Regions from separate parts of the Arthrobacter sp. K410C genome, predicted to be linked through region 2. Evidence: riboswitches for the same ligand, from Rfam matches in the RefSeq annotation. Region 2 holds a riboswitch; each other region holds the start of a gene.

Region 1 (7,117 bases), on a different contig from region 2:
GATGGGGCCTCGGGGTTCCGGGATTCGCATGGGTTGCTCCTAGGTCTCGGGTTGTGACCGTGCCGTCTGCGCTGGCGGCCGGTGGGTGTGGTCAGGATTTCCGGCTGTCCGCCGGCGTGGCCCGCGGGGAGAGGAGGACCGCAAGCGTGATCATGGCCAGCCCCAAAATGAGGTGCAGCCAGTTGTCCGCATAGTTTTCCGGGATGAAGTTCGCGGGGGTGTCGTCCCCGATGAGCAGTCCGTACAGCCAGAGGACCAAGTAGATGACGCCGCCGTATATGAGGAAGTTCCGGGCCTGCCGGTGGGTGCGTGCCATGAACACTCCGGCGGCGCCGAAGAGGAGGTGGACAAAATTGTGGAGGACGGACACTTGGAACGTACCCAGCAACAGGGCCTTTGAACCGGGGCCGGCGAAGTCCAGGGAGCCGTAGTTGCTGGTGATGCCCGGAACGAATCCAAGGATGCCGGCGAACAGGAAAATGCCGGCAACAGCCAGCGTGGACCACTGCAGCGCGGTTCGGACGCCCGGTGGGCGGGTGCTGACTGCCATGTCCTGGACTCCTCGTACGCGGTGGAAACAACATAGTAAGCATGATTACTAATAAAAGCTAAGCAGGCTTTGTTTCCCCGCCGGCAGCTGGAAACCCGTCAGGCCAGCCCGGTCCAAGTGTAGGGGTTCGGGTAGTGCCCGCCGCTGCGGCCCTGCTCATACCCCTGCTGCCAGGCCTTGCCGACGGCGGACACCAGCTCGGCCAGCAGGGGATAGTAGGGATGGTCCGGGCCGATGAAGATCATCTCGTCTTCGGCCTTGTCCACCGCCGCCCGGACGGGATTGTCAGCGGGAGTGCCGGTCATGGTGCCCCGTCAGCCCCGGTGGACCGCAACACCTCACGCATGGCCTCCACCACCAGGTCGTGATCCTGCACCTGCGGCAGCCCGGACACGGTGACGGTGGCCACCGCACCCACGCCCGTCACATAGACAGGGAAAGACCCGCCATGTGCCGCGTAGCGGGTCTGGTCGAACCAGCCCTCGTCCTCGATCCTGCCTCCGCGCAGCCGCCCGCGCAGCCCCACCAGCAGGGAAGGCACTTCGTACCGTGCAGCTGTCCGTTGCTTCGCGCGGATCCAGTGTTCGTTGTCCGGCGTGGCGCCCGGCAATGCCACATGGAAGAGGACCTGTTCGCCCTTGGTGATGTCGATAGCGATGGGCAGGCCGCGCTCCTTGCCCAGCTCCACCAGGAGGAGGCCAAGGTTGAGCGCATCATCCATGGAGAAGCCCGGAAACTGGAGTTCATGGATCTCACCCTCGACGCGGCCGATGAGGACCTGCAGGGATCCCTCCGGCTGGGCGGAATCGGAGTCCGGATCGAACTCAGTCATATGCGGCGGATTGGCAGTCATGGCCCACAATCTACCCCTCTCCCGGTGTAAACTGGACCACGCCCAACAGGGCAATCCAATGCATTATTCAAGCAAGCAACACTTAACGACAGGGGAGCGCCGCCGTCGGGCCCGCATGGCCGGGGACCGCAGGTGGGCGCTGAGAGTGCGGACAGCCGCAGACCCTCGAACCTGATCCGGTTAGTACCGGCGCAAGGGAGTCGAGTTCTCGAAGTCCGGCAACGGCAGTAGCCGCGTGCCGTGCTTTCCCCTCCTGTTTCCCAGGAGGATTTTTTTCATGAGCACTGCAGCAATCAAGAAGACCACCAGCAAGTCCTGGCGCGTCGTGGACATCGTGGTGGCGGCCCTGATCGCCATCGCCGGCGGCGTGATTTTCTGGGCCTGGTCCCAGGGCGCGGCCGCGGTCTCCGCGCCCATGAACGCGGTCTACCCGCCCCTGACCGGCCTGATCGCCGGCGGCTGGATGATCCCGGCAGTGCTGGGCATGCTGATCATCCGCAAGCCCGGCGCGGCGCTGTTCTGCGAGACCGTGGCAGCCACCGGTGAGCTCCTGATGGGCTCGCAGTACGGCGCCTCCGTGCTGTTCTCAGGCTTGGTCCAGGGCCTGGGCGCCGAAATTATCTTCGCGATCTTCGTTTACAAGAAGTTCAACCTGCCGGTGTCGCTGCTGGCCGGTGCTGCCGCGGGCCTGTTCTGCGGCCTGAACGATTCCTTCGCGCCGTGGGGCTGGAACATCGCGTACTCCGGCGGTGACAAGCTTGCCTACATCATCTTCACCGCGATTTCCGGCGCGGTCATCGCCGGTGCCCTGTCCTGGATCGCCACCCGCGGCCTGGCCAGGACCGGGGTCCTGAGCTCCTTCGCTTCCCGCAAGGCGGCAACGGAGCCCGTCTTCTCCTGATGCAGGCACCTACCCACCACGGCACGGCCGGGGCGGTGCGGCCGGCCGCAGTCACGGCGCGTGGCTGGGGCTGGCGGCATGCCGGGCGCGCCAGGCCCGCCGTCCACGCCCTTGACCTGGACATCTCACCGGGGGAGCGCGTCCTGCTGCTCGGGGCCTCGGGCGCCGGCAAGTCCACGCTGCTGCACGCCCTCGCCGGGGTCCTGGGCGATGTGAACGACGACGGCGAGGCCGGCGACTCCGACGAGTCAGGTTCACTGCTCGTCGACGGCGGGTCCCCCCGGGGGCAGCGCGGACGTGCTGGACTGATGCAGCAGGACCCCGAAACCCAGGTGGTCCTCTCCAGGGTCGGGGACGACGTCGCGTTCGGCGCCGAGAACCTCGCCGTCCCCCGCGACGCCATCTGGACCCGAGTGCACGAGGCGCTCGCCGACGTCGGGCTGTCCCACCTGCCGCTGGACCATCCGACGTCGGCGCTGTCCGGCGGGCAGAAACAGCGGCTTGCGCTGGCAGGCATCCTGGCGATGCAGCCCGGGCTGATCCTGCTGGACGAGCCCACCGCCAACCTTGATCCGGCCGGTGTGCTGGAGGTCCGTGACGCCGTGGCGCGCTGCCTGGATAAAACCGGTGCCACGCTGGTGGTGGTGGAGCACCGGGTGTCGGTGTGGAAGGACCTGGTGGACCGGATCGTGGTCCTGCAGCCGGGCTCGGCCGCCGATCCTGGCGTCCTCCTGGACGGTCCGCCGGACCGGGTCCTGGACGAGGCCCGCACCATGCTGGCCGCCGCCGGGGTGTGGGTGCCCGGCTACGTGCCGGCCACCCGTCCCCGCGCAGCCGGCACCGGCCCAGGCGCGGGAGACCTGATGCTGGCCGCCGAGAAAGTGGCTGTGTCCCGGGAACGCCCGCGCCGCAGCGGATTCCGGAAAATCCAGCCGCTTCCGGTGCAGGAGGACATCACCGCGCGGGTACGGGCCGGGCAGGCGCTTGCCATCACCGGGCCCAACGGTGCCGGTAAGTCCACCTTTGCACTGACCCTCGCGGGGCTGCTGGAGCCCGTTGCGGGCAAGATCTCCGCAACAACCCGCCTGAGCCGGGGCGCGGGAATCGACCCCTTCAGGTGGAAGGCAGAGCAACTGATTGAGCGGATAGGCACGGTGTTCCAGGAGCCGGAACACCAGTTTGTCACCGGCAGGGTGAGTGATGAGCTGCTGTTTGGCCCGCGCCATCTGGGCCACGGCGAGGACCGCGTTGACGAGCTGCTGGAGCGGCTGAGGCTCACCCCGCTGGTGGATGCCAATCCCTACACCCTCTCGGGCGGGGAGAAGCGGCGGCTCTCGGTGGCAACCGTCCTGGCGGCCAGCCCGCAGGTCCTGGTACTGGATGAGCCCACATTCGGCCAGGACGCCAACACCTGGGCTGAGCTGGCGTCCTTCCTCTCCGAGCTCCTGGACTCCGGCACCGCCGTGGTGTCCGTGACCCACGACGCCGAGTTCACCGCCGCCCTGGGCGGAACCGAGCTGAAGTTGGCCGCGGCGGAAAAGGTGGCCCTGTGAGGCAGGAACTGCACCTGCGCGGCAACAACGCCCTGCTGACCCGCGCCAATCCGCTCAGCAAGCTGGCCGCCGTCCTCCTGATCACCGTGGTCCTGGCGCTTTCCATCGACTGGGTGTCCGCTTCGGTGGCGCTGGCCTTCGAGGTCCTGCTGTTCCCGCTTGCCGGGCTCACGTTCACGCTGCTCTGGCAGCGTGGATGGCCGCTGATCCTCGCCGCCGCCGTGGGCGGTTGGAGCACCTCAATCCTCGCGCCGGACAGCGGAAGGACGCTGATCGACGTCGGCATCTGGACCATGAGCGAAGGGTCCCTGGAGACGGGGCTCGGGTTCATGCTCCGCGGGCTCGCGATTGCGCTGCCGGCGGTGCTGCTGATGAGCTGCACCGATCCCACCGATCTCGCGGACGCGCTGGCCCAGAAGGCCCGCCTGCCGCACCGGTTCGTGCTGGGCACCCTGGCCGCCATGCGCCTGGTGGGCCTGCTGGCGGAGGAGTGGCAAACCATTGGCATGGCACGGCGCGCGCGCGGTGTGGGGTCGCGCGGCAACGTGCTGCAGCGGGCGAAAGCCACCCTGGGGCAAAGCTTCGGCCTCCTGGTTCAGGCCATCCGGCGGGCGTCGAGGCTGGCAGTCACCATGGAAGCGCGTGGATTTGGCGGCGGGACCCGAACCTGGGCCCGCGCCTCAACCTACAGTGCGCTGGATGCGTGGGTGCTGGCGGGCGGCCTGCTCATGGCGGGACTCGCAGTGGTGGCGGCCGTGTCTGCCGGTACCTGGAACATGGTGTGGCTGGGAAGCTAGGGTTCCTGCGTGCACGCATGGTTGTAGTCGAAGCCCCGCGCCACGAACTGGGTCAGGACCACGGTGCCCCCGCCCGTGAGCGGTGCGTTTAGGCACGCGCCGGCCGCCCGGTATGCGTTGCGGGCGCCGGCCAGCCAGCTCGGCAATCGGTACAGGTTGCTGGTGCTGCTGACGTTGCCAACGATCCGGCCCCACTGCAGGGACGTGGAGTAGATACCCACTCCCTTGACGTTGATGCTGTGGAAGAAGTCCGTCATGCCCTCCAGGACGGCGCGGTTGGCGTCCTTGTCGCCGGACCAGCTGTTTTCGGTCTCCACGTCGAGCCACCAGACATAGCCGGCGGGATTAGTGATTCCCCGGACGTAGGCGTCGTCGTAGGCCTTCGCCCAGCCGTACATGTAGGCGCAGGCTTTGCCGTAGTCCCCCTCCCTGCAGGGGCCGTAGGGGTTGTGGACCTGCCGCCCGATGGGGTACTCGTTGTTGGCGGGCCACCAGGAGCCGGAGCTTCCCGGATTCGCGGTATTGACGTACAGCGAAACCGCCGGCTGGCCGGGCAGGCCGGGGGAAGCGGCTGCCCACTCAAGTTGTTCGTCCAGGCAGGGGTTGGTGGTGTTCGCCAGTCCGTTGTTGACGCCGACGATCCCGAAAGCCTGCCCCCTCGGCAGCTCCTTGTTGCACTGCGGCCATGACACGTCGTTGCCGAGCAGGGACTGGCCGCCCTCGCCCGGGGAGGGCGCCGCGGAAGCAGGACCCGCTACGGCCAGCAGTACGGCTGCCGCCAGCAGCCAGGCAAGCCTGAACGGGAACGGGCGGGCATGGTGCCGGAGCATTGCGCCTTTCCTTGGTGTCGGGGAAGGGACGTGCACTTCCAGTCTCCCGCCGGGGTGCCGGCGGAACAAGCAGCTGATGCTCAAGAACGGAGGGTGTTCCAGCAAGGTCTCTATCGCATAAAGCGGGTATGGGTCGTCTGGGAGGGCCGTTATGCGGCCGTGATGACGCCGAATAACTCATTTATGATATATTTCTGGCATGACGCAGGAAACCACTGAGCACGTTGCCGCCATGCTGAGGGATGCCCGGACCGAGAAGGGCTGGACCCAGGGCCAGTTGGCTGCCGAGCTGGGAACCAGCCAGAGCGCAGTGGCCCGGATGGAGCAGGGAAAGCAAAACCTGAGCCTGAAGATGATCCAGCGCCTGGAAAGCATCTTCGACCGGAGCATCGTCAACGTGGGCAAGCCGCAGATGACGCACCTGCGCGTGGAGGGCGGGCGGACCCTCTCCGGCGCCGTCGACGTGAACAGCAGCAAGAACGCCGGCGTCGCCCTGCTCTGCGCCAGCCTGATCAACCGCGGCACCACCGTGCTCCGCCGCCTGGCCAGGATTGAGGAAGTCAACCGGATCGTGGAGGTCCTAACCAGCATCGGTGTGGAGTGCACGTGGCTGAACGATACCGACCTGCGGCTCCGCCGGCCGGCCGTCCTGGACCTTGAGGCAATGGACGTGGATGCCGCGCGCCGGACCCGCAGTGTGATCATGCTGCTGGGTCCGCTGCTGGATGAGACGGAGGAATACCGGCTTCCGTATGCCGGGGGTTGCGATCTGGGGACCCGCACGGTTGAGCCGCACATGCAGGCCCTGCGCCAGTTCGGGCTTTCGGTGGAGGCCACGGCGGGCTTCTACGCCATCCAGGCACCGCCGCCGGATGCCCGGGACCGTTCCTTCGTCCTCACCGAGCGCGGCGATACCGTCACCGAAAATGCAATCATGGCCGCCGCGCACCGCGAGGGAACCACGGTCATCCGCAACGCCAGCCCCAACTACATGGTCCAGGACCTCTGCTTCTACCTGCAGATGCTTGGCGTGACCATCGACGGCGTGGGAACCACTACCCTCAGCATCACGGGCAAGCCCGTTATCAATGCGGACATCGAGTACTTCCCGTCGGAGGACCCCATTGAGGCCATGAGCCTCATCACCGCCGGGATCGTCACAAATTCCGAGGTCACCGTCCGCCGCGTGCCCATCGAGTTCATGGAGATTGAGCTTGCCACGCTGGGCCAGATGGGGCAGCAGCTGGAAATTTCCGGCGAGTACATGGCGCGCAACGGCCGGACCCGCCTGGTGGACGTCACCACCAAGCCGTCGGAGCTGCACGCACCCGAAGACAAAATCCACCCCATGCCGTTCCCCGGCCTCAACATCGACAATCTGCCGTTCTTCGCCGTGATAGCAGCCAATGCCACAGGCCAGACCATGATCCACGACTGGGTCTACGAAAACCGTGCCATCTACCTGACGGAGCTGAACCGGCTGGGGGCCCAGGTGCAGCTGTTGGATCCGCACCGCATCTATGTCAACGGGCCCACCAAGTGGCGCGCGGCCGAAGTCGGGTGCCCGCCGGCACTGCGGCCGGCAGCGTGCCTGCTGCTGGCCATGCTCGCGGCCCGCGGGGTGTCCGAACTG
Region 2 (7,117 bases):
TCGATCGTGAACGGCATCAGCCTGCACGGCAAGACCCGCGCGTTCTCAGGGACGTTCCTGATCTTCAGTGACTACCAGAAGCCGGCCATCCGCCTCGGCGCCCTGATGGGCGTCGGGTCCATCTATGTGTGGTCACACGACTCCATTGGACTGGGCGAGGACGGCCCCACCCACCAGCCGGTGGAACAGCTCTCCACCCTGCGTGCGATCCCGGGCCTGGATGTTGTTCGACCGGCCGACGCCAACGAGGTTGGCATCGCATGGAAGACCATGCTGCAAAACCACAGCAACCCGGCCGGCATCGTCCTGACCCGCCAGAACGTTCCGACTTTCGCCCGCGGCGAGGGGACCGCCGAGGGTGACACGTTCGCTTCCCCGGCAGGTGTGGCCAAGGGCGGCTATGTCCTGGCCGAGGCATCCAATGGCGGTGCCACCGTCCCGGCCCAGGTGCTCCTGATCGCCACCGGCTCCGAAGTGCAGCTGGCAGTCCAGGCCCGCGAAGCACTCCAGGCCGAAGGCATCGCCACCCGTGTCATCTCCATGCCGTGCGTTGAGTGGTTCAACAAGCAGGACGCTGCCTACCGTGAGTCGGTCCTCCCGTCCGCGGTCAGGGCGCGTGTCTCCGTTGAAGCAGGACTGGCCCTGGGCTGGAAGGAATTCGTCGGTGATGCCGGCCGTTCCATCAGCCTCGAGCACTACGGCGCCTCCGCTGACTACAAGCGTCTCTTCCAGGAGTTCGGCATCACGGCGGAAGCAGTCACAGCCGCCGCTAAGGACTCCCTCGCAGGCCTGCAGGCCTAACAACCGATTTCAGGAGAAAAGACAATGACTACTCCCACCCAACAGCTCTCCGACGCCGGAGTATCGATCTGGCTGGACGATCTTTCCCGAGGCCGGCTCTCCAGCGGCGGGCTGCAGAAGCTCATCGAAGAGAAGAACGTGGTTGGCGTGACCACCAACCCGTCCATCTTCCAGGCCGCGATAACTTCGGGCACCGACTACGACGCCGCCATCGCCGGGCTTGCCGCGCGGGGCAGCAGCGTGGAGGAGACGATCTTCGAGATCACCACCACCGATGTCGCGGACGCCTGTGACCTCTTCGCCCCTATCGCCGCCGCGACGAACGGCGTTGACGGCCGCGTGTCCATCGAGGTGGACCCACGCCTCGCCTGGGACACCGCCGGCACCATCGCCGAGGCCAAAGAACTGTTCAAGAAGGTCGACAAAGACAACGTCCTGATCAAGATCCCGGCCACCCTTGAGGGCCTTGAGGCCATCACTTCCGTTCTGGCCGAGGGTATCAGCGTCAATGTGACCCTGATCTTCTCGCTGGAGCGCTACCGTGCCGTCATCAACGCCTTCCAGGCCGGCCTGAAACAGGCCAAGGAGAACGGCCACGACCTCTCGAAGATCCATTCGGTGGCGTCCTTCTTCGTTTCGCGTGTGGATACCGAGATCGACAAGCGCCTCGACGCCATCGGCACCGACGAAGCCAGGGCGCTCAAGGGCAAGGCAGGCGTCGCCAACGCCCGCTTGGCTTACCAGGTCTACGAGGAGCTGTTTGCCACTGAACGCTGGGCAGTCCTGGCTCAAGCCGGCGCCCGCCGGCAGCGGCCGCTATGGGCCTCCACCGGTGTGAAGGACCCCGCTTACTCGGACACCCTCTACGTCACCGAACTCGCCGCCGTCGACGTGGTAAACACCATGCCCGAGAAAACGCTGGACGCCACTTTCGACCACGGCGTGATCACCGGCGACACGATCACCGGCACATACGAGGAAGCACAAGGTGTGCTCACCGCCATCGAGCGCCTCGGCGTCTCCTACAACGACGTCGTCACTCTCCTGGAATCCGAAGGTCTGGACAAGTTCGTGGCCAGCTGGAAGGAACTGCTGGCCGATGTTGAGGGCGCGCTCTCCAGCGCCCGGAAGGCATCCTGAACCATTGAGTGCGCCCTGCGCGGGACCCATAGGGGTCCCGCGCAGTGGCCGCAGATCAGAAAGGCGGACACCATGTCCAAGCCACCCCTAAATTGCTGTATCAATCCCAGCATCCTGTCGGCCGACTTCGTCAACCTCGAAGCAGAGCTTGCCCGCATCAGCAATGCCGATGCTGTCCACGTGGACGTTATGGACAACCACTTCGTCCCGAACCTGACCATCGGCCTGCCTGTCGTGGAAAGGATCCAGAAGGTCAGTCCTGTGCCGCTGGATGCCCATCTGATGATTTCCAATGCTGACACCTGGGCCCCCCAGTTCGCTGACGCCGGGATTGCCTCGGTCACCTTCCATGTTGAAGCATCGGTTGCACCGATCAAGCTTGCCCGTGAGCTTCGCGCCCGGGGCTCGAAGGCCGGCATGGCCCTGCGCCCTGCCACGCCGGTGGAACCGTACCTGGACATGCTTTCCGAACTGGACATGCTGCTGATCATGACCGTTGAACCGGGCTTTGGCGGCCAGGCCTTTTTGGACGTGATGCTGCCCAAGATCCGCCGGGCTCGCGCCGCCGTCGACGGTTCAGGGGTGAACGTAGCCATCCAGGTGGACGGCGGCATCACGGAAGAAACCATCACCCGTGCCGCCGAGGCCGGCGCCAACGTCTTTGTCGCGGGCTCGGCCGTGTACGGCAAACCTTCCCCTGCTGAGGCAATCGAGTCGCTGCGCGCGAACGGCCAGCTTGCCTTCGCATAGCAGCAGGCCGCCCCATCACCGTTACCAATCTTGAAGGACCCATAATGCGCGTTCACATCGCAACCGACCACGCCGGCATGGAGCTCAGCTCCCATCTGATCACCTCGCTCGCAGCCAGCGGCTACGAGATGGTGGACCACGGACCGGCCGCCTACGACGCCGAGGACGACTACCCCGCATTCTGCATCAACGCCGCCGCCGCCGTCGTGGCCGACCGGGCGGCAGGCATGGACGCGCTCGGAATCGTGCTGGGCGGCTCCGGCAACGGCGAGCAAATCGCCGCAAACAAGGTCAAGGGAGTCCGGGCAGCCCTCGCGTGGAACCTCGACACAGCCAGGCTCGCCCGCCAACACAACGATGCCAACGTGGTCGCCGTCGGAGGCAGGCAGCACAGCGTCGAAGAGGCCACGGAACTGGTCAAAGCATTCCTGGCAGAACCATTTACTAATGCCGAACGCCATGAGCGCCGCATCGGCAAAATCGCTACCTTCGAAACCACGGGCGAGATCGTCGAATAACCCCCACCAACAAAACCCCGGGCCAAGGTTGTCGTCAACCCTGCCGCCAGCCATCCCGGAAAGTTCTCCCGCTGCTTAGACCAGTCGGGGATCCCAACACCGACTCTCCCGTCCCGGGGGAGCAACCCAGAAAGGAAGATTCACATGAGCATAACTTTCGAGCCGACCGCCCTCTTCCAGGGGAAGCTGGACGAAGCACCGCTCGGTCCACCCCTGGCCGAAGTGCTGGGCGACGAGATTCCGACGCGGATCACTATCCCCTTTACCAGCGATGATTCCCGGATCCTCTCCGGAGTCTGGGAAGCTGACCCAGGCCTTTCACGATGGGAGTTTCTGGAGCGCGGCGAGTCGATCTACGTCCTTGAAGGCCGCATGGTGGTTACCGAGGATGGCGGAGAGCCGACTACCGTAGAGGCCGGAACCGCAGCTATCTTCCCCATCGGTTGGAAGGGCACCTGGGAAATCCAGGAGCGCATCAGAAAATTCTTCGTCATTTTCACGCCCTGACCCAGGGAAACTGTAAGGCCTGGACACGTGCCAGGCCTTACAGTTTGTAGCCATTCATACAACGACAGGGGAGCGCCGCCATCCGGCACTGGCCATGGCCGGGGACCGCAGGTGGGCGCTGAGAGTGCGGACAGCCGCAGACCCTCGAACCTGATCCGGTTAGTACCGGCGCAAGGGAGTCGAGTTCTCGAAGTCCGGTAACGGCAGTAGCCGCGTGCCGTGCTTTCCCCTCCTGTTTCCCAGGAGGATTTTTTCATGAGCACTGCAGCAATCAAGAAGACCACCAGCAAGTCCTGGCGCGTCGTGGACATCGTGGTGGCGGCCCTGATCGCCATCGCCGGCGGCGTGATTTTCTGGGCCTGGTCCCAGGGCGCGGCCGCGGTCTCCGGGCCCATGAACGCGGTTTACCCGCCCCTGACCGGCCTGATCGCCGGCGGCTGGATGATCCCGGCAGTGCTGGGCATGCTGATCATCCGCAAGCCCGGCGCGGCATTGTTCTGCGAGACCGTGGCAGCCACCGGTGAGCTCCTGATGGGCTCGCAGTACGGCGCCTCGGTGCTGTTCTCAGGCTTGGTCCAGGGCCTGGGCGCTGAAATCATCTTCGCGATCTTCGTTTACAAGAAGTTCAACCTGCCGGTGTCGCTGCTGGCCGGTGCTGCCGCGGGCCTGTTCTGCGGCCTGAACGATTCCTTCGCGCCGTGGGGCTGGAACATTGCGTACTCCGGCGGTGACAAGCTTGCCTACATCATCTTCACCGCGATTTCCGGCGCGGTCATCGCCGGTGCCCTGTCCTGGATCGCGACCCGTGGCCTGGCGAAGACCGGGGTCCTGAGCTCCTTTGCCTCGCGCAAGGCAGCCACGGAGTCCGTCCTCTCCTGAGGCCTGAAAGGTTAGCTGATGACCATCACCACCGAAATGTGCGTGGACAGCGATCCGTTGATCATTGACGGAGTCGAAATAACTCCGCGGCTCATTATGGGCATTGGCGGAGCCCCCAGCCTGGACGGACTCGGAAGCGCCCTCGTTGCTTCTGGGACCGAGCTGACCACCGTCGCCATGCGGCGCTATTCGCCGTCGGAGGCCGGTTCCTTATTCCAACTCCTGCTCGACCACAAGATCCGGGTGCTGCCCAACACCGCAGGCTGCTTCACGGCAAAAGATGCGGTGCTCACCGCCGAAATGGCGCGCGAAGCATTGGAAACCGACTGGGTCAAGCTCGAGGTGATAGCTGACGAGCACACCCTGTTGCCCGATGCCGTGGAACTGGTCGATGCCACGGAGCAATTGGTCAACCGCGGCTTCAAGGTATTCGCGTACACCAACGATGATCCGGTCCTGGCCCTACGGCTCGAGCATCTGGGAGCCTCCACCGTTATGCCCCTTGGCTCACCCATCGGCACGGGCCTGGGCATCCTGAGCCCGCACAACATCGAGCTGATTGTGTCCCGCGCTTCCGTGCCCGTCGTGCTCGACGCTGGCATCGGAACCGCCTCGGACGCGGCCTTTGCAATGGAACTGGGGTGTGACGCTGTCCTGCTGGCTACAGCTGTCACCCGGGCACAGAATCCGGTGCGCATGGCCACCGCATTTAAACACGCAGTCCTCTCTGGAAGGCTGGCGAACCGCGGCGGCCGCATACCCCGCCGCGAGCATGCACTGGCGTCATCACCCTTGGAAGGACGAGCCGAGTTCCTGTAACGGGGTGCAGGCACCACCGACTGCAAGCCGTCCAAAACGGTAGGTAAAACCATCCTGATACAGCGTTTCCCACGACCACACATGACGGGATCATGGATGCCGGGAAGGAGCAGAGATGACGACACAAACGTCCGTCCGGCTGCTCCGCGCCGGTCTGGTGGGATCCCTGATTTTCATTCTCGGTGCGGGCGGACACCTCGCTGGTGGCGGTCACGCGCCCCGGCCCGAGGTCATGACCGCGCTCTTCGTTGTGACCTTGGTTCCGATAGTGATGCTTTCCTCACACCGGTTCTCGGTACCTGGGCTTCTTTGTTCGCTGGGCGCCGGCCAAGGGTGGCTGCATTGGTCCCTTGACGCTCTCGGCCCCGGACAGCACCCCACCTCGGCTCTGCTGTTGCCCGCTTCCCGCATGCCGGACACCTGCCGGCTCCTGGCACAGACACTTCCGTGGGGATCGTCATGTCTTCCGCTGACGCAGCGAGCGGATGGCTGATGTTCACTGCCCACGCCGTTGCCACTCTGGTCACAGCGCTGCTCCTGGCTCGTGGCGAGGATGCGTTGCGCCTTGTAGCCACCTTGCTTGAGCCGCTCGTGCGACTCCCTGACTTCATCGCCTTGCCGCCGACGGTCCGCACCCGGTGGCGCACCGACGTCGTAACTTCCCCGGCAGCCGCCTCGCTGCGACTTCCTACCCGGCGAGGTCCGCCACCAGCCGTCCCCGCGGCCACCTGAGTACCCGCCTTCCGTCTGGAACACAGGAAACCAGGGACCGGCCGCCGCCGACAACAGGCGTGCGCCCCATGCCCCGCCTGGGTTTCTTGACCTCACCATCCCTTAGTTCCGCGAAAGGCATTCTGCCATGAAGACATCACCTCGCCGTACCCTTAGCACCGTCGCCGCCACAACATTGGCTGCCGGGCTGGTGGCCCTAAGCACAGGCACAGCTTCCGCCCACGTCCGCGTCGACCCTGACGGCACAGCCGAGGGCAGCTACACCCAACTAACCTTCCGGGTGCCAAACGAATCCGAAACGGCCAGAACCAGCAAACTCGAAATCTCCCTGCCCACGGAGACGCCATTCACCTCCGTCTCCGTGAAGCCCGTGGTCGGGTGGAAGGCAGAGGTGGTGAACAGCGAACTGCCGCAGCCCGTCACCGTCAACGGCGCAACCGTCACCAAGGCGCCGACCTCCGTCATCTGGACCGCGGATGAAGCTCACCAGATCGGTCCGCATGAGTACCAAACCTTTTCCATCTCGGTCGGCGTGCTGCCCAAAGCCGGTACTGAACTGATCCTGCCTGCGTCCCAGACCTACACCGACGGGAACACCGTGAAATGGGAACAGGAAACCAGCGAGAGCCAAGCCGAGCCAGAATACCCGGCCCCCGCCTTCACCACCACGGCAAAGACGGATGGCCACTCACAGGGCAGCACTGCAACTCCCAACGCCCACGTTCCGGCCGCGGCTGCGTCCAGCATCTCCGCTGCCACTGATGCGGGATCGGCAGTAGGATGGCTCGGCCTTGCAGCAGGGCTGATCGGGCTGATCACCGGTGTAACTGCCCTCGCACGTACGCGCACCATTCGTCGAGGAGATTTAGATGAGCGATAAATTGCGTTGGGGCGTGCTCGGCACCGCCCGTATCGTCCGTAAGACAATCCCGGCGCTGCAGGAGGCGAAGAACGGGGAAGTCGTTGGCATC
Region 3 (7,117 bases), on a different contig from region 2:
CTGCAGAATGCGGGCCACCACTTCGGTCTTGTCCATGCTGTGAGCGCGGTAGATCAGCTGGCGGATATCGCGCTTGGTCAGCCCCTCGTCGTCCGGATCGGCGGCGCGGATGTGGGTGGGCTGCGTCATGTATCGCCGGGCCATCGCGATGACCGGGCCGGGCATGGTGGCGGAGAACAGCAGCGTCTGCCGGACGGCCGGGGTGGCGGCGATGAGGGTCTCGACATCGGGCAGGAACCCGAGGTCCAGCATCTCGTCGGCCTCGTCCAGGACCACGATCTTGACGTTCTTCAAGCTCAGGTGCTTCTGCTTGTACAGGTCGATAAGGCGCCCGGGGGTGCCCACCACAACCTCCACGCCCTGCTTCAGCGCTTCCACCTGCGGCTCGTAGGCACGGCCGCCGTAGATAGTGGCGATGCGCGCGTTGCGCTTGCGGGATGCGGTCTGCAGGTCGTTGGCCACCTGGACTGCCAGTTCGCGGGTGGGGACAATCACCAGGGCCTGTGGTGCACCCGGGACCGCCAGCTTGGCGTAGCCGGGGTCGTCCTGGCCGATGACGCGCTGCAGGGCGGGGATGCCGAAACCGAGGGTCTTGCCGGTGCCGGTCTTGGCCTGGCCAATGATGTCGTGCCCGGACAGTGCCACCGGCAGGGTCATGGCCTGGATGGGGAAGGGGTGGGTGATCCCGGCGTCGGCAAGCGATTCGACGATGTCCTCGCGGACGTTGTAGTCGGAGAAGGACTTCTCCGCGATTTCGTGCGGCTTCTCGTCCGAGATGATGGTCTCTTCCGGCTCAATCACCTCGGTGCCGGTCTCGTCCGTCAGAAGCTGGTGGGTATGCAATTCACTCACAGGGAGTTTCCTTATTCATTTGGGCATTGGCGCTGCCTGCTCGACGGGCCGGCCGCAAGGCCGGTCCGGAGCACGCTCGGGCGCACAAGCATTTCCAGTGGAAGCCGATCGCGGGCTATCTAATGCTGGCACTGGTGACCAGCGGGCAAATCTCAAGATCGCGTAGGGGCGGGCTTGTTGGTTTCAAATCAAGGAAATCAACGACCGGGCATCCATTTCTACTTCTCCAGTCTAGCCGTACAGTGCCGCAATACCGGCTTTTGCACCCTTCGGGGCGGGAAGCCGGGCCCGCAACGGGCGTCAGGCGACCAGTTCGAAGTGGACCTCGCGGGTGGCAATATCGGAGGAAAGCAGGCGGACGCGGACCTTGGTGCCGGACTCCAGGTCGCCGGCGCAGCGGGCTGTTACGGCAGGTTCGGCGATCTGGATGATGCCGGAACCGCCGTTGCCGTTTCCGTTCTTCCCGTTTCCGTTCTTCCCATTCCCATTGCGGGGGCTGCCGCCGTTGCCGTTGTCCTTTTGGGGCTTCGAGCCGGAGATGACGATGGCATCGAACTCCTGGCCCACATGGTTGACCAGCAGCGCGGCCTCCACGGTATCCAGCGCCATCCGCTCCATCCGGGACGCCAGCTGGTCCGAGCCGGCCATGATCTCGGGAAGCGACGGCAGGGCCTGCCGCGCCCAGCCAGGAACGTTGCCGCCGTTACTGAGAGCCTCGCAGATCACCAGCACAAAGCGGTCCACCAGCCGGCGCAGGGGAGCGGTGGTGTGCGCGTAGGCCGCACCGATGGCGGCCTGCACAGCAGCCTCCGGTACGATGCCGTCAAAAGCGGTGTATGAGGCTCCGCGGAACAGCATCCCCGCCGAGTGCATGATTGCCAGCTGCCGCGGTTCGGTGGGGTCCAGGCTGCGCAGGTACTCGCCGTAGCCGACCTCGCCGTCCCACGGTTTCCCCAGCACCTCCGTCTGGAGTTTGAAGTGGTTCAGGGAGCGTTCGTCCGGCGCGGGCATGGTCCGCAGGATGCCCACCTTGCCGTCCAGCATGAGCTGCGCGGCAGCCATGCCCGTCATGAGCGAAATCTGGGCGTTCCAGTCCTCCACGGGCAGCTGCGGCGCGGCGGCGATGCGGTAACCGCCGTCGGGGAGCTGGACGATCTCCTGCTCCGGCATGTTCAGGCTGGCGCCGTCACGGGCGCGTTCCAGCTCCACGCGCTTGAGGCCAACCTCTTTCAGCAGCTGCAGGACCGGGGATGCGGTGCCGGCGTCCAGTTGGGCCTGCGCGCCCTTGTAGCTCAGCTTGGCGCGGCTGCGCATCCGTGCCCGTCTGACTGTGGCAGAGGTGACTTCGGCATTGCCGTCCAGGCGGAAGTCCCAGACGAAGGCCGGACACTCCTGGCCAGGCAGCAGGCTCCCCGCCCCTTCGCTGATGACCTCCGGATGCAGCGGAATTCGGCCGTCGGGGGCGTAGAAGGTCTGCCCGCGGCGCCGCGTTTCCTGGTCCAGCGGTCCGCCCGGCTTCACGAAGGCCGGAACGTCGGCGATGGCGTACAGCACGTGGTAGCCGCCGCCGTCGGCCTCTATGAAGAGCGCCTGGTCCAGGTCCGTGGACGAGGCCGGATCGATGGTGATGAATTCGACCCCGGTCAGGTCGTGGGACGGAAGCTCCAGCGCGGCCACGGCCGCTTCGGCGTCCCGGACCGCGTGCTCCGGGTATGGCCCGGGCAGCTCCAGCTCGGTCCGCAGCGCGCCCAGGGCCTCTTCCAGCGCGTTGTTGTGCTCATGGACGTTGGGAGCCAGCCGATGGTGTGACACGAAAATCAGCCTAGCCCGAAGACCGCCGAATATGCAGGCCATTGGCGGGATAGAAGGCAGGGCCGTGTTGCCCGCCGGTAGGTCAGGACGCGGCAGCGTCCAAAACGGCCAGGAGTGAGGCCGCCGCCGCGGCGGGATCCGCCGCTTCGGTGATGGCCCGCACCACCACAATCCTCCGGGCCCCCGCTTCCACCACCTCGCTGATATTGGAGTGGTCGATGCCGCCGATGGCGAACCACGGCACCTCGTTGCCGGTTTTGGCCGCGGCTGCTGCAGCGTATTTCACCAGCTCCGGTCCCACGGCGGCCCGGCCCGGTTTGGTGGGGGTGGCCCAGACCGGCCCGACGCAGAAATAGTCCAACCCGGCAGGCCCTGCGGCGGCAACGAGTGCGGCATCCACCTGTTCCGGGGTGTGGCTGGAGAGTCCAATGGCGGCGTTGCCGTTCAGCAGGGTGCGTGCCGCGGGCAGGGGGAGGTCCTTTTGCCCGATGTGGAACACCGGCGCGCCGGACAACACCGCGACGTCGGCGCGGTCATTCACTGCCCACAGCCGGCCATGGCGCTGCGCAGCCTCCCTGAGGACGGCCAGCAGTTCCAGCTCCTCGGCAGCCTCGATGGTCTTGTCGCGGAGCTGGATAATGTCCACTCCGCCGGCGAAGGCGGCATCCACGAAATCCCTGAAGTCACCGCGGTCAGCGCGGGCGTCAGTACACAGATAGAGGCGGGCAGACTTGAGCCCTGCGGTTCCCTCGGCGGTGGTGAAGGCATCGGTTGCGGAGGCGCCGACAGCGGCAGCGGAGTGGGACACATTCATGGCTGCAAGCCTAGTTCCTCTACACTTGCCTCGTACTGCGGGAGCCTGCGGCAGCTGTCATAAAGCGCCGGGCTGAGAGGGCGTCAGAGCCGACCGCTTGACCTGATCCGGGTAATTCCGGCGTAGGGAAGGAGACACATGGGCACCCCCAACACAGCACCCCCGCAGCCCCCCAACGGCACCATCAGGGCCGACGTCGTAGTCATCGGCGGCGGAGTGGTGGGCCACGCAATCGCCTGGGAAGCACAGCGCTCAGGCCGCAGCGTCGCGCTGATCGACGACGCCCCCGGCTCCGGCGCCAGCTGGGCGGCAGCCGGGATGCTCGCACCGGTGAGCGAGCTGCACTACCAGGAAGAGGATCTCCTGGACCTGATGCTGGCCTCTTCCGCCCGGTGGCCCGGCTTCATCGCGGACCTGTCCTGTGCATCCGGGGAGAAAACCGGGTACCTGACGACGCCCACCCTCGCCGTAGGTGCCGACGCCGCCGACCGCCGGGCTTTGATGGACCTGCGCGCGGTCCAGCAGGCCAATGGCCTGGCTGTTGAGCCGTTGACCATCCGCGAGGCGCGGCGGCGGGAACCTTTGCTCAGCCCCGCCATCGCGTGTGCCCTCGACACCCCCGCGGACCACCAGGTGGATCCCCGGCTCCTGGTGTCCTGCCTTCGCAACGCCCTCGCCGGGGAAGCCGCCGGCCGCGGCCCCGCAGTTGCGGGCGCAGTGGAAGGCTACGCGGTGCCGGACAGGGCCTTGGGCCTGCTGTGGGCGGATGACACTGTTGCGGGAGCCCGGCTCGCCGGCGGCGGCACAGTGCTGGCCGGAGAAACCGTGGTGGCCAATGGACTGGATGCCGCTGCGGTGATGGACTTGCCCGCGGGCCTGCTCCTGCCGCTGCGGCCGGTCTACGGGGACATCCTCCGCCTCGCCGTACCGCAGCACCTCCGGCCGCTGGTGACGGCCACCGTCCGCGGCCTGGTCCGCGGCGTGCCGGTGTACATCGTCCCCCGGGAGGACGGAACGGTGGTGATCGGAGCCACCCAGCGTGAGGATGCCCTCGCCGGGGCCGGTGCCGTACCCCCGCAAGCCCTCCGGTCCGCTGCCGGAACGGTGTCCGCAGGCGGCGTCTATCAGCTACTCCGGGACGCGCAGGTCCTGGTCCCGGCCGTGGCCGAGCTGGAATTGCTTGAATGTACGGCGCGGGCCCGGCCGGCGACCCCGGACAACGCCCCGCTGCTGGGCAGGGTGCCCGCCGCCCCGGGCTCCAACCCGGGCGGGCACATCGCCGGCCTGATCATGGCCACCGGATTCTTCCGGCACGGCGTCCTCCTGTCACCCGCAGCCGGCGCCATCTGCCGGGACCTGATGGACGGCACCGCGGACCCCCGCTGGAAAACGTTCGACCCTGGCCGCTTCTCCGGCCGCGAAACCTCCGCTGCAAGCGTCAACATCAAGGAGACAGCATGAATATCACCCTGAACGGAAACCACCATACGGTGGCTGAGGGGGCCTCCATCACCACCCTCATCAGCGAGGTCACCGGCCGTACCGTGGGGGCTGACGGCCAGGCCAAGGACGGGAACAGGCTGGGTGTCGCCGTGGCGCACAACGCACAGGTTGTTCCCCGGAGCCAATGGTTCGCCACGGCGCTCGCCGACGGTGACGACGTCGAGCTTGTCACGGCAGTGCAGGGAGGCTGACACGATGACCGAATCCGATACCCTGACCACCACGGCCGTTGCCAACCTGGACGATGCCCTGGTTATCGACGGGGTGCCCCTGGCGTCCCGGCTCATCATGGGGACCGGGGGCGCCCCGAGCCTCGACGGGCTTGGCGCAGCACTCCTGGCCTCCGGCACGTCCCTGACCACCGTGGCAATGCGGCGCTACTCGACGGCGGAGACGGGCTCGCTGTTCCAGCTCCTGGTGGACCACGGCATCCGGGTACTGCCGAACACCGCCGGCTGCTTCACTGCCCGGGACGCCGTCCTCACTGCCGAACTCGCCCGCGAGGCGCTGGAAACGGATTGGGTGAAGCTCGAGGTCATTGCCGACGAGCACACCCTCCTTCCCGACGCCGTCGAGCTGGTGGAGGCCACCGAACAGCTGGTGAACCGCGGCTTCAAGGTGTTTGCGTACACCAATGATGATCCGGTCCTGGCGCTGCGGCTGGAGAACCTCGGCGCCACCGCCGTGATGCCGCTGGGAGCGCCCATCGGCACGGGACTGGGAATCCTGAACCCGCACAACATCGAGCTGATCGTCTCCCGCGCCTCCGTCCCGGTGGTCCTGGACGCCGGGATCGGTACGGCCTCCGACGCCGCCCTGGCCATGGAGCTCGGTTGCGACGCCGTGCTGCTGGCCACGGCGGTCACGCGGGCGCAGAATCCGGCCCTGATGGGGGAGGCATTCAAACACGCCGTCATCGCCGGTAGGCTGGCGAAAGCGGCGGGCCGCATTCCCCGCCGCGAACACGCGCTGGCATCGTCGGCAATGGAAGGCCGGGCCGAGTTCCTCTAGGCCGGGACCGTGCCGGCTGATGCCCCTCAAGCAAGGAGCAGCAGTGGCCGGCAAAGATGCCCTTCCCCAGGAACAGATCCACCAGGCCCTCGCCGGGCTGCCCGACTGGCGGTACCACGACGGCGGGCTGGTCACCGTCTTCAAGACGCCGACGGCGGCTGCCGCACTCGAGCTGATTGCCGCCGTCGGACGCATTGCTGAGGAACAGAACCACCACCCGGACCTGGACTGGCGCTACAACCGCGTCTTCATCCGCTACACCTCGCATGACGCAGGCGGGCAGGTGACCGGACGGGACCTCACCGCTGCGGCAGGAGCCAGCGAGGCGGCGGCCGCCGTGGGGGCGAAGGCGGAACCGTCGCGCTACCCCGGAAGCTAGCCGCCAAGCCGCTTAAGTGAGCGTGGCCGCCGCCCCGGAGGGCGGCGGCCACGCGTGTTTTCGGGATAGTTCCCGGTCCTAGCGGCGAAGGATGGCAGTGAGCCGCTGCGTGTCCAGACGGGCGCGGCTGCGGCCCAGGTAGAGGACCGCGGCCACGGCGGCGGCAACTCCAAGGACGATGGGCAGGACCCACGGGAGCCACGTCAGGCCCGGCCGGTAGCCAAAGCCTGCCATCATCAGGATGATCCAGGTCAAGACCCCGACAACGACGGCAACGCCTGCGGGCAGGCCGGCGCCATACTTGGCGTGCCGCCTGTCATTCGCCCAGACGATGAAGCCTGCGGCAACCGCTGCCAGAACAACGATGGTCAGGGAAAGCATGGATCTCCTAGGGACGTCCGCGGTGCCGGCTAGAACTGGCCGAACCCTACGCGGCGCACCTCTTCGGCGCCGATTTCCACATAGCCGAGGGCATTGCCGGGAACAATGATCAGGCGTCCCTTGTCGTCGGTCAGCCGCAGCTCGCTGCCGGCATTGATGGCTTCGCCCACAACCTTCGCCACCGTCTCGGCGTCCTGGGTCGATTCGAGCACAATCTCGCGGCCAACGTTCTGAACGCCGATCTTAATTTCCACAGGGGCCTCCCAGCCAGTCAAAGTTCATGGATGATGTCTTATTTGTAGTCTAGGACTCTTTGGGGAAGCGAGAGATTCCGCGCCAAGCTAAACGGTAGATGAGGTCGCTGG
Region 4 (7,117 bases), on a different contig from region 2:
TGCGGGGCAATTCCACGGACGAGTAATTCACCAGCCCGCGCGCCACCACGGTGCCGTCGGCACCTGCGATCTCGACGGCGTCGCCCGCTTCAAAATCCCCGTGCACCGCTGAAATGCCCGCCGGCAGCAGGGAGGTGCGGTGGTGCCGGACGGCCCGCACCGCGCCGTCGTCGAGGACCAGGCGGCCCTGCACGGACGCCACGTGCGCCAGCCAGAGGAGACGCACAGGCTTGCGCGCCCCGTTGACCGTGAACCAGGTGCCCACGTCCTCGCCATTCAGGGCGGCGGCCGCGTTGGGCGTGGAGGTGACCAGGGCGTGGATGCCGGAACCGGCGGCCATGGTAGCGGCCTCCACCTTGGTCATCATGCCGCCGGTGCCGACGCCGGCTTTGCCCGCCTTGCCGATGGTGACGCCTTCGAGGTCATGCGGGCCTTCGACCAGGGGAATCCGCTTCGCCCCGAGCGACGGCGGGCCGTCGTAGAGCGAGTCAACGTCGGACAGCAGCACCAGCGCGTCGGCCCGGACCAGGTGGGCCACCAAGGCCGCGAGGCGGTCGTTGTCACCAAACCGGATTTCGTGCGTGGCCACGGTGTCGTTTTCATTGACGACCGGAACCACGCCCAGGTTCAGGAGCCGGTTAAGGGCCCGGAAGGCGTTGGTGTGCTGGCTGCGGCGCATCAGGTCTTCAGCGGTGAGCAAAACCTGGCTGACCGTCACGCCGTGCGCGCCGAAGGCCTGCGTGTAGCGCGCCATCAGCAGTCCCTGCCCCACGCTGGCCGCGGCCTGCTGGGTTGCAAGGTCCCGCGGCCGCTTGGCAAGGCCCAGCGGGGCCAGCCCGGCGGCAATGGCACCGGAGGACACCAGGATCAGTTCCGTGCCCGCGTTGCGCTTGGCGGCCAGGGCGTCGGCGAGGGCGACGAGCGATTCCTCCGAGATGCCGCCCTTGATGCTCGTCAGCGACGACGAACCGACTTTCACCACCACCCGCCGGGCGTTGGCAAGCACACTCCTGTCCACCGAACCGGTGACCGGTTCCGTGGCGGCAGCCCTAGAACTCATTGTCTGCGTCCAGTCCACTCTCCTTGAGCGGCTTGGCAACGCGGCGGCTGCTCACGGACTCAGTCCAGATGCCGGCCTTACGCTCAGCTTCGAGTTCAGCGCGCGCGGCGGCCTTGGCATCCTTGCGTTCCTGCTGTTCCCCACGCTTCTGGTTGCGGGTGGGCCGGTCGCCGATATCGGCAAAACGGACATCCGTGCCGCGTGGCGAGGCCAAGAGTTCGGCGCCCGCCATCATGGTGGGCTCCCAGTCGAAGACGACGCCGTCATCCTCGCCGATCACCACGGTGTCGCCGGGCTTGGCGCCCTGCTTGAACAGTTCCGTTTCCACGCCGAGCTTCGCCAGGCGGTCGGCGAGGTAGCCGATGGCTTCCTCGTTGGTGAAATCGGTCTGCTTGACCCAGCGCACGGGCTTTTCGCCCAGGACGCGGAACAGCGGCTCGAGGTTCTTTTCCTCGCGGCGGATCCGGAAGCCGGTTTCGTTGACGGCGCGGGGCCGCAGCACGGCAGGCTGCACCTTGGGCGGCGCAGCTGCCACTGCGTCCCTGGCAGCCTTGACGATTTCTGCCATGGCAAAACCGAGCTGGCGGAGGCCTTCATGGCTGGTGGCGGACACCTCGAACACCCGGTACCCGCGGGATTCCAGCTCCGGCCGGACAAATTCCGCCATGTCCTTGCCGTCCGGCAGGTCCACCTTGTTGAGGGCAACCAGGCGAGGCCGGTGGTTCAACGGAACCACTTCGCCGTCCTGGCCGGCGTAGCTCATGTCCACGGCGTACTTTTCGAGCTCGGCCTCGATGATGGCGAGGTCGCTGAGGGGGTCGCGGTCCGATTCCAGGGTGCCGCAGTCAAGGACGTGGACCAGCGCGGCGCAGCGCTCCACGTGGCGCAGGAAGTTGTGGCCGAGGCCCTTGCCTTCGCTGGCGCCCTCGATCAGCCCGGGAACGTCGGCAATGGTGAAGCGGACGTCCCCTGCCTGCACAACACCCAGGTTGGGCACCAGGGTGGTGAACGGGTAATCGGCGATTTTGGGGCGGGCGGCAGACATGGCGGCGATGAGGCTTGATTTGCCCGCTGACGGGAACCCGACAAGCGCGATGTCGGCGATGGACTTCAGTTCCAGGACGATGTCCCGGGACTCACCCTCGATGCCGAGCAGCGCGAAGCCCGGCGCACGGCGCTTCTGGGATGCGAGAGCAGCGTTGCCCAGGCCGCCAATGCCGCCGGCCGCGGCCACATACTCGGCACCTTCGCCAACGAGGTCGGCCAGGACGGTGCCGTCCTTGGACTTGACCACGGTGCCGTCGGGCACAGGCAGCACGAGGGTTTCGCCGTTCTTGCCGCCGCGCCAGTCACCCATGCCGGGGCCCCCGTTGGTGGCGTGGCGGTGCGGTGCGTGGTGGTAGTCCAGGAGGGTGGTGGTCTGGTGGTCCACGCGCAGGATGACGTCGCCGCCGTTGCCGCCGTTGCCGCCGTCGGGCCCGCCGAGGGGCTTGAACTTCTCCCGGTGGACGGAGACGCACCCGTGGCCGCCGCTACCGCCGGATACGTGCAGTACTACCCGGTCTACAAAGCTGGCCACGTAAATCTCCTCAGTGCTGTTTTCGCGGCGCCGAAAGCGCCATCACGATTGTAATGCGGTTAAAAGAACAGTGGAGCGGGCCATCAGGCCCGCTCCACCGCTTTGATGCTGGTTGTTACTCTGCAGCTGCAGCAGCAACGATGTTGACGACGCGGCGACCGCGGCGGGTACCGAATTCAACGGCGCCCGGGGTCAGTGCGAACAGGGTGTCGTCGCCGCCACGGCCCACGCCAGCGCCCGGGTGGAAGTGGGTGCCGCGCTGGCGGACGATGATCTCGCCAGCGGAAACAACCTGGCCGCCGAAGCGCTTTACGCCGAGGTACTGAGCGTTGGAATCACGACCGTTGCGAGTGGAGCTCGCGCCCTTTTTATGTGCCATTTGAAATGCCTGCCTCTAAGTTCTGGGGATCTGCTAAAAACCTGAACAGTAACGAAGGTTACTGGATACCAGTGATCTTGACCTTGGTCAGTTCCTGGCGGTGACCCTGGCGCTTCTTGTAACCGGTCTTGTTCTTGAACTTCTGGATCACAATCTTCGGACCACGGAGGTCGTTCAGGATCTCAGCTGTAACAGTTACCTTGGCCAGGTCAGCAGCGGCAGAGGTGACCTTGTCACCGTCAACCAGGAGCAGTGCGGGCAGCTGAATGGTGCTGCCAGCCCCACCGGCGACGCGGTTCAGGGTAACGAAGTCTCCGACGGAAACCTTCTCTTGGCGGCCGCCTGCGCGGACAATCGCGTACACCACTTGGGAACTCACTTCTCTCGACGTTTCTAACTAAATTTGCGTGCGGAACCGGCTCTAACAGGCTGGCTTCTCGCTGTGCCTCAACGCCGTGGGGTCATAACCCAAGTGTTGGCGTAAGCACCGAAGAACTAGACTACGCTAATTTTGTCTTCGGCCGCAAATGAGGCTGGCTCCTGCGCGCCGGCTGTGATAGGAACCACAGGCCGGCCGGACAGCGGGGCCGCGCACCAACCATGGTACCGGCGGGACGGGCGCCACAGGCTCAGGCGTGCAGCCGCGGCGCGTCGAAAAAGTCCACTTCCAGGCGGCAGGACTGCTTGAAGGCCGTGACCATGTCCGCCCGCTCGGCGTCCGAGCCGCTTCGCCCGGCCGCATCCACAATGGCAATGGCCTTCCGGGTCGCTTCGGCGAAATCCTCGTCAGCGTACGTCCGGAGCCACTCCGCGTACGGGTGGCCGGCCGGTTCGCCCGCGGCGAGGAACTGGGCGTGGAGGGTCTTGCCCACCTCCGCATACAGCCAGAAGCACGGCAGGACGGCCGCGGCGAGCACCGCGTAACTGCCCGACGCGGAGGCCGCCGTGAGGTGGTCGACGTAGGACTTTGTCACGGGGCCAAGTTCGGCCTGGACGGGGCGCGTGCTGAGCCAGGATCGGTGCAGCTCGGACTCAACCTCCAGGCACTGCTGCGCGGATCCGGCCCAGAACAGCTGCTCCGCCTCCGTGGGGGCCAAGGCGCTTGCCCGTGCCAGCACGCGGGAGTAGCCGTTCAGGTAGATGGCGTCCTGGGCCAGGTAATAGGCAAATTCCTTCTCCGGCAGGCTGCCCGAGACCAGGCCGCGGATGAAGTCCAGGCGGTAGATGGCGTCCAGGTCCGCTTCAGCTTCAGTCCAGAGCAGGGCTTCGAATGACCCCGGCTGCGGAACTGCCCGCAGGTGGTGGAAGTGGTGCACGGGCCCGTTGCCGGCTCCTACCTCAAGCCGGGCGGAGTCCGCGAGCGCCCCCGCCAGCCAGGGCTTCACTTCCCGCAGCGACGCCTCCCAGTCCCCCCGCCGAGCCTGCACCGTGGCCATTGCAGAGGACAGCGAGCACCCCGTTCCGTGGCTGTTCCTGGTGGCCACCCGCTCCCCCGGTACCTCGATGACCTCCGCCCGCAGCAGGCCGGCGGTGTTGACCAGGGCGTCCGGGCATTGCGCACCTGACAGGTGGCCGCCCTTCACAAGCACGGTTGCTCCGGTGGCATCGGCCAGCTTTCGCCCTTGTTCCAGGGCCCCGGCCCAGGAATCCCGGGGTTCTTCGCCCACGAGCATGGCAAGTTCGGCCAGGTTCGGGGTGATGAGGTGGGCCAGCGGCAGCAGATCGCGGAGCGCTGCCTCGGCGGATTCCTGGAGCAACCGGTCACCGCTGGTGGCCACCATTACCGGGTCAAGGACCACGACGGCGGGACGCACCTTCTCCAGCCAGGTCCGGACCGTGGCGATCACCCCGGCGTCGCCCAGCATGCCGATTTTGACGGCGTCGATGCTGATGTCGTCACTGATGGCATCCAGCTGGCAGGCGAGGAAGGACGCGGGCGGCAGGTGGACGGCAGCCACGCCGCGGGTGTTCTGCGCGGTGAGGGCGGTGATGGCAGCCATGCCGTAGCCGCCGTGCGCCGCAATGCTTTTCAGGTCCGCCTGGATGCCGGCGCCGCCGGACGGGTCCGAACCGGCAATGGACAGGACGCGCGGCACGTCCCGGCGCAGCGCTGGCTGGGCGGGCGCGGCCTGGACGGTCGCATCCGGGATTGCGTCGGGCTGGGAAGTTTCCGCGGGCATAAAGAGGGTCGAAGACAAAGGACATCCCTTCGCCGGTACTAGCCGGACAGGTTCAACGGGTCTGGATCTCAGCCGGCCCTTCGCGCGGCACCCCGTGTCGGTTACCCAGCCTAGCCGCTGACCTGGGAGCCCGGGAAAAGTGACAGCCACCGCATGCAGGAAAGTCCCCGCCTTATGGGCCGTTCCCCCCGGAATACGGAGGGGAACGGTCCACGAGACGGGGACTTCCCGGGTTACCCAGTGGCCCTGCCTGGGCTTAAAGCTCAGAGGCAGGAACCCCCACGCCCAGGATGATGGGCGCCTCGGCGGGCTTGGGCGCGCCTTCCTTGCGTTCCTGCGAGGCCGATGCGGGTTCCGGGGCCTTGGCAGCATGGCTGTGTCCGGCGCTGGGTGCCGGAACGTTCTCGTGCTGCTGCACGCTGGTTTCGTTGGCGGCACCCTGGGCGCGGCTAGCGCTGCGGTTGCGCCGCGGCCGCCGCTGGCGGGACTGGTCCACCGTGTGGTCAGACCAGTCCTTCTCAGCTTCCGCAGGGGCAGCCGGCTGTTCCGCCTGTGCCGGAACCGCCTCGGGCCGCGTGGCTTCCTGTTCTTCCGCGGGGGTTTCGGCGGCAGGCGCCGGTTCGCCCAGGTGGGCGAAGGCTTCCGCGAGCCTGTCCAGGGTGAGGGCAGGGCGGGGCTGCTGCTCCTCCGCGTGCTCCACGAAGGGCAGGGCAACCTTCTCGCCGCCGAAGGTCAGGACAGCCGCAGGCCGTGGCGGGGTACCGGCGTCGTGCTTCTCTTCCACGGCAGGCGCCGCGGGCTGGGCCGACTGGGCCTGCCTGGCCGCCGCGACCTCGTCGTCGTGCAGGTGCGCCGCATGCGCAGCCGCCGCGATGTTGGCAAGGGCCAGCCTGGTGGCTTCAGCCTTGGCGTGGCGCTCGGCGTCGGCCGGGTCCGGGTGGACCGTGTGGACATGCACAGCGGGCGCCGGCGCAGCATCGGGTTGCTGGCCGCCGCGTCCGCGCCGCCGCTTGCGATCCGGGCGTCCCCCGGGCTGGCTGCTGTCGGTCCGCTGGCCCTCGTTCCGGTGGCTTTCGGCACGGGATTCCGGCCGGCTGTCGGTGCGCTGCACGTGGTGCTCGGCAGCAACGATGTTGGCGCGGCGGTGCTCCACGGGGTCGTCGTGGGTGACAACGCCGCGTCCGGCGCAGGCCTCGCACTGCTCGCCAAAGACCTCCAGGAGCCCGGTGCCCATGCGCTTCCGGGTCATCTGGACCAGGCCCAGGGACGTGACTTCGGCAACCTGGTGCTTGGTGCGGTCGCGGCCCAGGCATTCCACCAGGCGGCGCAGCACCAGGTCCCGGTTGGATTCAAGGACCATGTCGATGAAGTCGATGACGATGATGCCGCCGATGTCCCGGAGGCGGAGCTGGCGCACCACTTCCTCGGCTGCTTCGAGGTTGTTCTTGGTGACGGTTTCCTCAAGGTTGCCGCCGCTGCCCGTGAACTTGCCCGTATTGACGTCAACCACGGTCATGGCTTCGGTGCGGTCGATCACCAGGGAACCGCCGGACGGCAGGAAGACCTTCCGTTCCAGGGCCTTGTGGATCTGCTCGTCGATCCGCCAGGCGGCGAAGATGTCCTGGTCCTTGGTCCACTTCTCGAGCCGGCCCACCAGGTCCGGGGCAACGTAGGTGACGTAGGCCTCGATGGTGTCCCAGGCCTCTTCACCGGACACGATCAGCTTGGAGAAGTCCTCGTTGAAGACGTCGCGGACCACCTTGATGGTGAGGTCCGGTTCGCCGTACAGCAGTTCGGGGGCCAGCACCTTGGTGGAGGTGGACTGGCTTTCGATGCCTTCCCACTGGGCGCGGAGCCGGTTGATGTCGTGCGTCAGCTCTTCCTCGGACGCCCCTTCGGCCGCGGTGCGCACAATGACG

Evidence for each region. A riboswitch is a leader RNA that binds a small molecule or an ion and turns the genes downstream of it on or off. The one in region 2 is predicted to bind thiamine pyrophosphate.
Region 1: linked by a shared signal. The riboswitch ahead of AC5RU7_RS15920 (ECF transporter S component) and the one ahead of AC5RU7_RS18210 (ECF transporter S component) in region 2 are both predicted to bind thiamine pyrophosphate.
Region 3: linked by a shared signal. The riboswitch ahead of thiO (glycine oxidase ThiO) and the one ahead of AC5RU7_RS18210 (ECF transporter S component) in region 2 are both predicted to bind thiamine pyrophosphate.
Region 4: linked by a shared signal. The riboswitch ahead of thiD (bifunctional hydroxymethylpyrimidine kinase/phosphomethylpyrimidine kinase) and the one ahead of AC5RU7_RS18210 (ECF transporter S component) in region 2 are both predicted to bind thiamine pyrophosphate.

The regions. Positions count from the first base shown of each region.
Region 1 covers NZ_JBNHFJ010000012.1:45,899-53,015, forward strand. The annotation lists gene AC5RU7_RS15900 (iron-containing redox enzyme family protein) at 1-30, opposite strand, end outside; gene AC5RU7_RS15905 (DUF4383 domain-containing protein) at 92-550, opposite strand; gene AC5RU7_RS15910 (hypothetical protein) at 649-855, opposite strand; gene AC5RU7_RS15915 (heme-degrading domain-containing protein) at 852-1,403, opposite strand; TPP riboswitch at 1,484-1,619, shown strand; gene AC5RU7_RS15920 (ECF transporter S component) at 1,681-2,304, shown strand; gene AC5RU7_RS15925 (ABC transporter ATP-binding protein) at 2,304-3,857, shown strand; gene AC5RU7_RS15930 (energy-coupling factor transporter transmembrane component T family protein) at 3,854-4,654, shown strand; gene AC5RU7_RS15935 (glycoside hydrolase family 25 domain-containing protein) at 4,651-5,484, opposite strand; gene AC5RU7_RS15940 (UDP-N-acetylglucosamine 1-carboxyvinyltransferase) at 5,684-7,117, shown strand, end outside.
Region 2 covers NZ_JBNHFJ010000018.1:3,970-11,086, forward strand. The annotation lists gene tkt (transketolase) at 1-801, shown strand, start outside; gene tal (transaldolase) at 826-1,941, shown strand; gene rpe (ribulose-phosphate 3-epimerase) at 2,014-2,691, shown strand; gene AC5RU7_RS18200 (ribose-5-phosphate isomerase) at 2,736-3,209, shown strand; gene AC5RU7_RS18205 (cupin domain-containing protein) at 3,354-3,716, shown strand; TPP riboswitch at 3,773-3,911, shown strand; gene AC5RU7_RS18210 (ECF transporter S component) at 3,972-4,595, shown strand; gene AC5RU7_RS18215 (thiazole synthase) at 4,614-5,414, shown strand; gene AC5RU7_RS18220 (hypothetical protein) at 5,874-6,146, shown strand; gene AC5RU7_RS18225 (YcnI family copper-binding membrane protein) at 6,274-7,026, shown strand; gene AC5RU7_RS18230 (Gfo/Idh/MocA family protein) at 7,016-7,117, shown strand, end outside.
Region 3 covers NZ_JBNHFJ010000001.1:440,703-447,819, reverse strand. The annotation lists gene AC5RU7_RS02105 (DEAD/DEAH box helicase) at 1-852, opposite strand, end outside; gene AC5RU7_RS02100 (RNB domain-containing ribonuclease) at 1,153-2,664, opposite strand; gene thiE (thiamine phosphate synthase) at 2,747-3,478, opposite strand; TPP riboswitch at 3,506-3,624, shown strand; gene thiO (glycine oxidase ThiO) at 3,617-4,939, shown strand; gene thiS (sulfur carrier protein ThiS) at 4,936-5,172, shown strand; gene AC5RU7_RS02080 (thiazole synthase) at 5,177-5,992, shown strand; gene AC5RU7_RS02075 (4a-hydroxytetrahydrobiopterin dehydratase) at 6,036-6,371, shown strand; gene AC5RU7_RS02070 (hypothetical protein) at 6,450-6,752, opposite strand; gene AC5RU7_RS02065 (DUF3107 domain-containing protein) at 6,782-7,006, opposite strand; gene AC5RU7_RS02060 (TetR/AcrR family transcriptional regulator) at 7,056-7,117, opposite strand, start outside.
Region 4 covers NZ_JBNHFJ010000001.1:36,020-43,136, forward strand. The annotation lists gene proB (glutamate 5-kinase) at 1-1,060, opposite strand, end outside; gene obgE (GTPase ObgE) at 1,050-2,639, opposite strand; gene rpmA (50S ribosomal protein L27) at 2,755-3,018, opposite strand; gene rplU (50S ribosomal protein L21) at 3,077-3,385, opposite strand; gene thiD (bifunctional hydroxymethylpyrimidine kinase/phosphomethylpyrimidine kinase) at 3,648-5,198, opposite strand; TPP riboswitch at 5,206-5,303, opposite strand; gene AC5RU7_RS00250 (Rne/Rng family ribonuclease) at 5,455-7,117, opposite strand, start outside.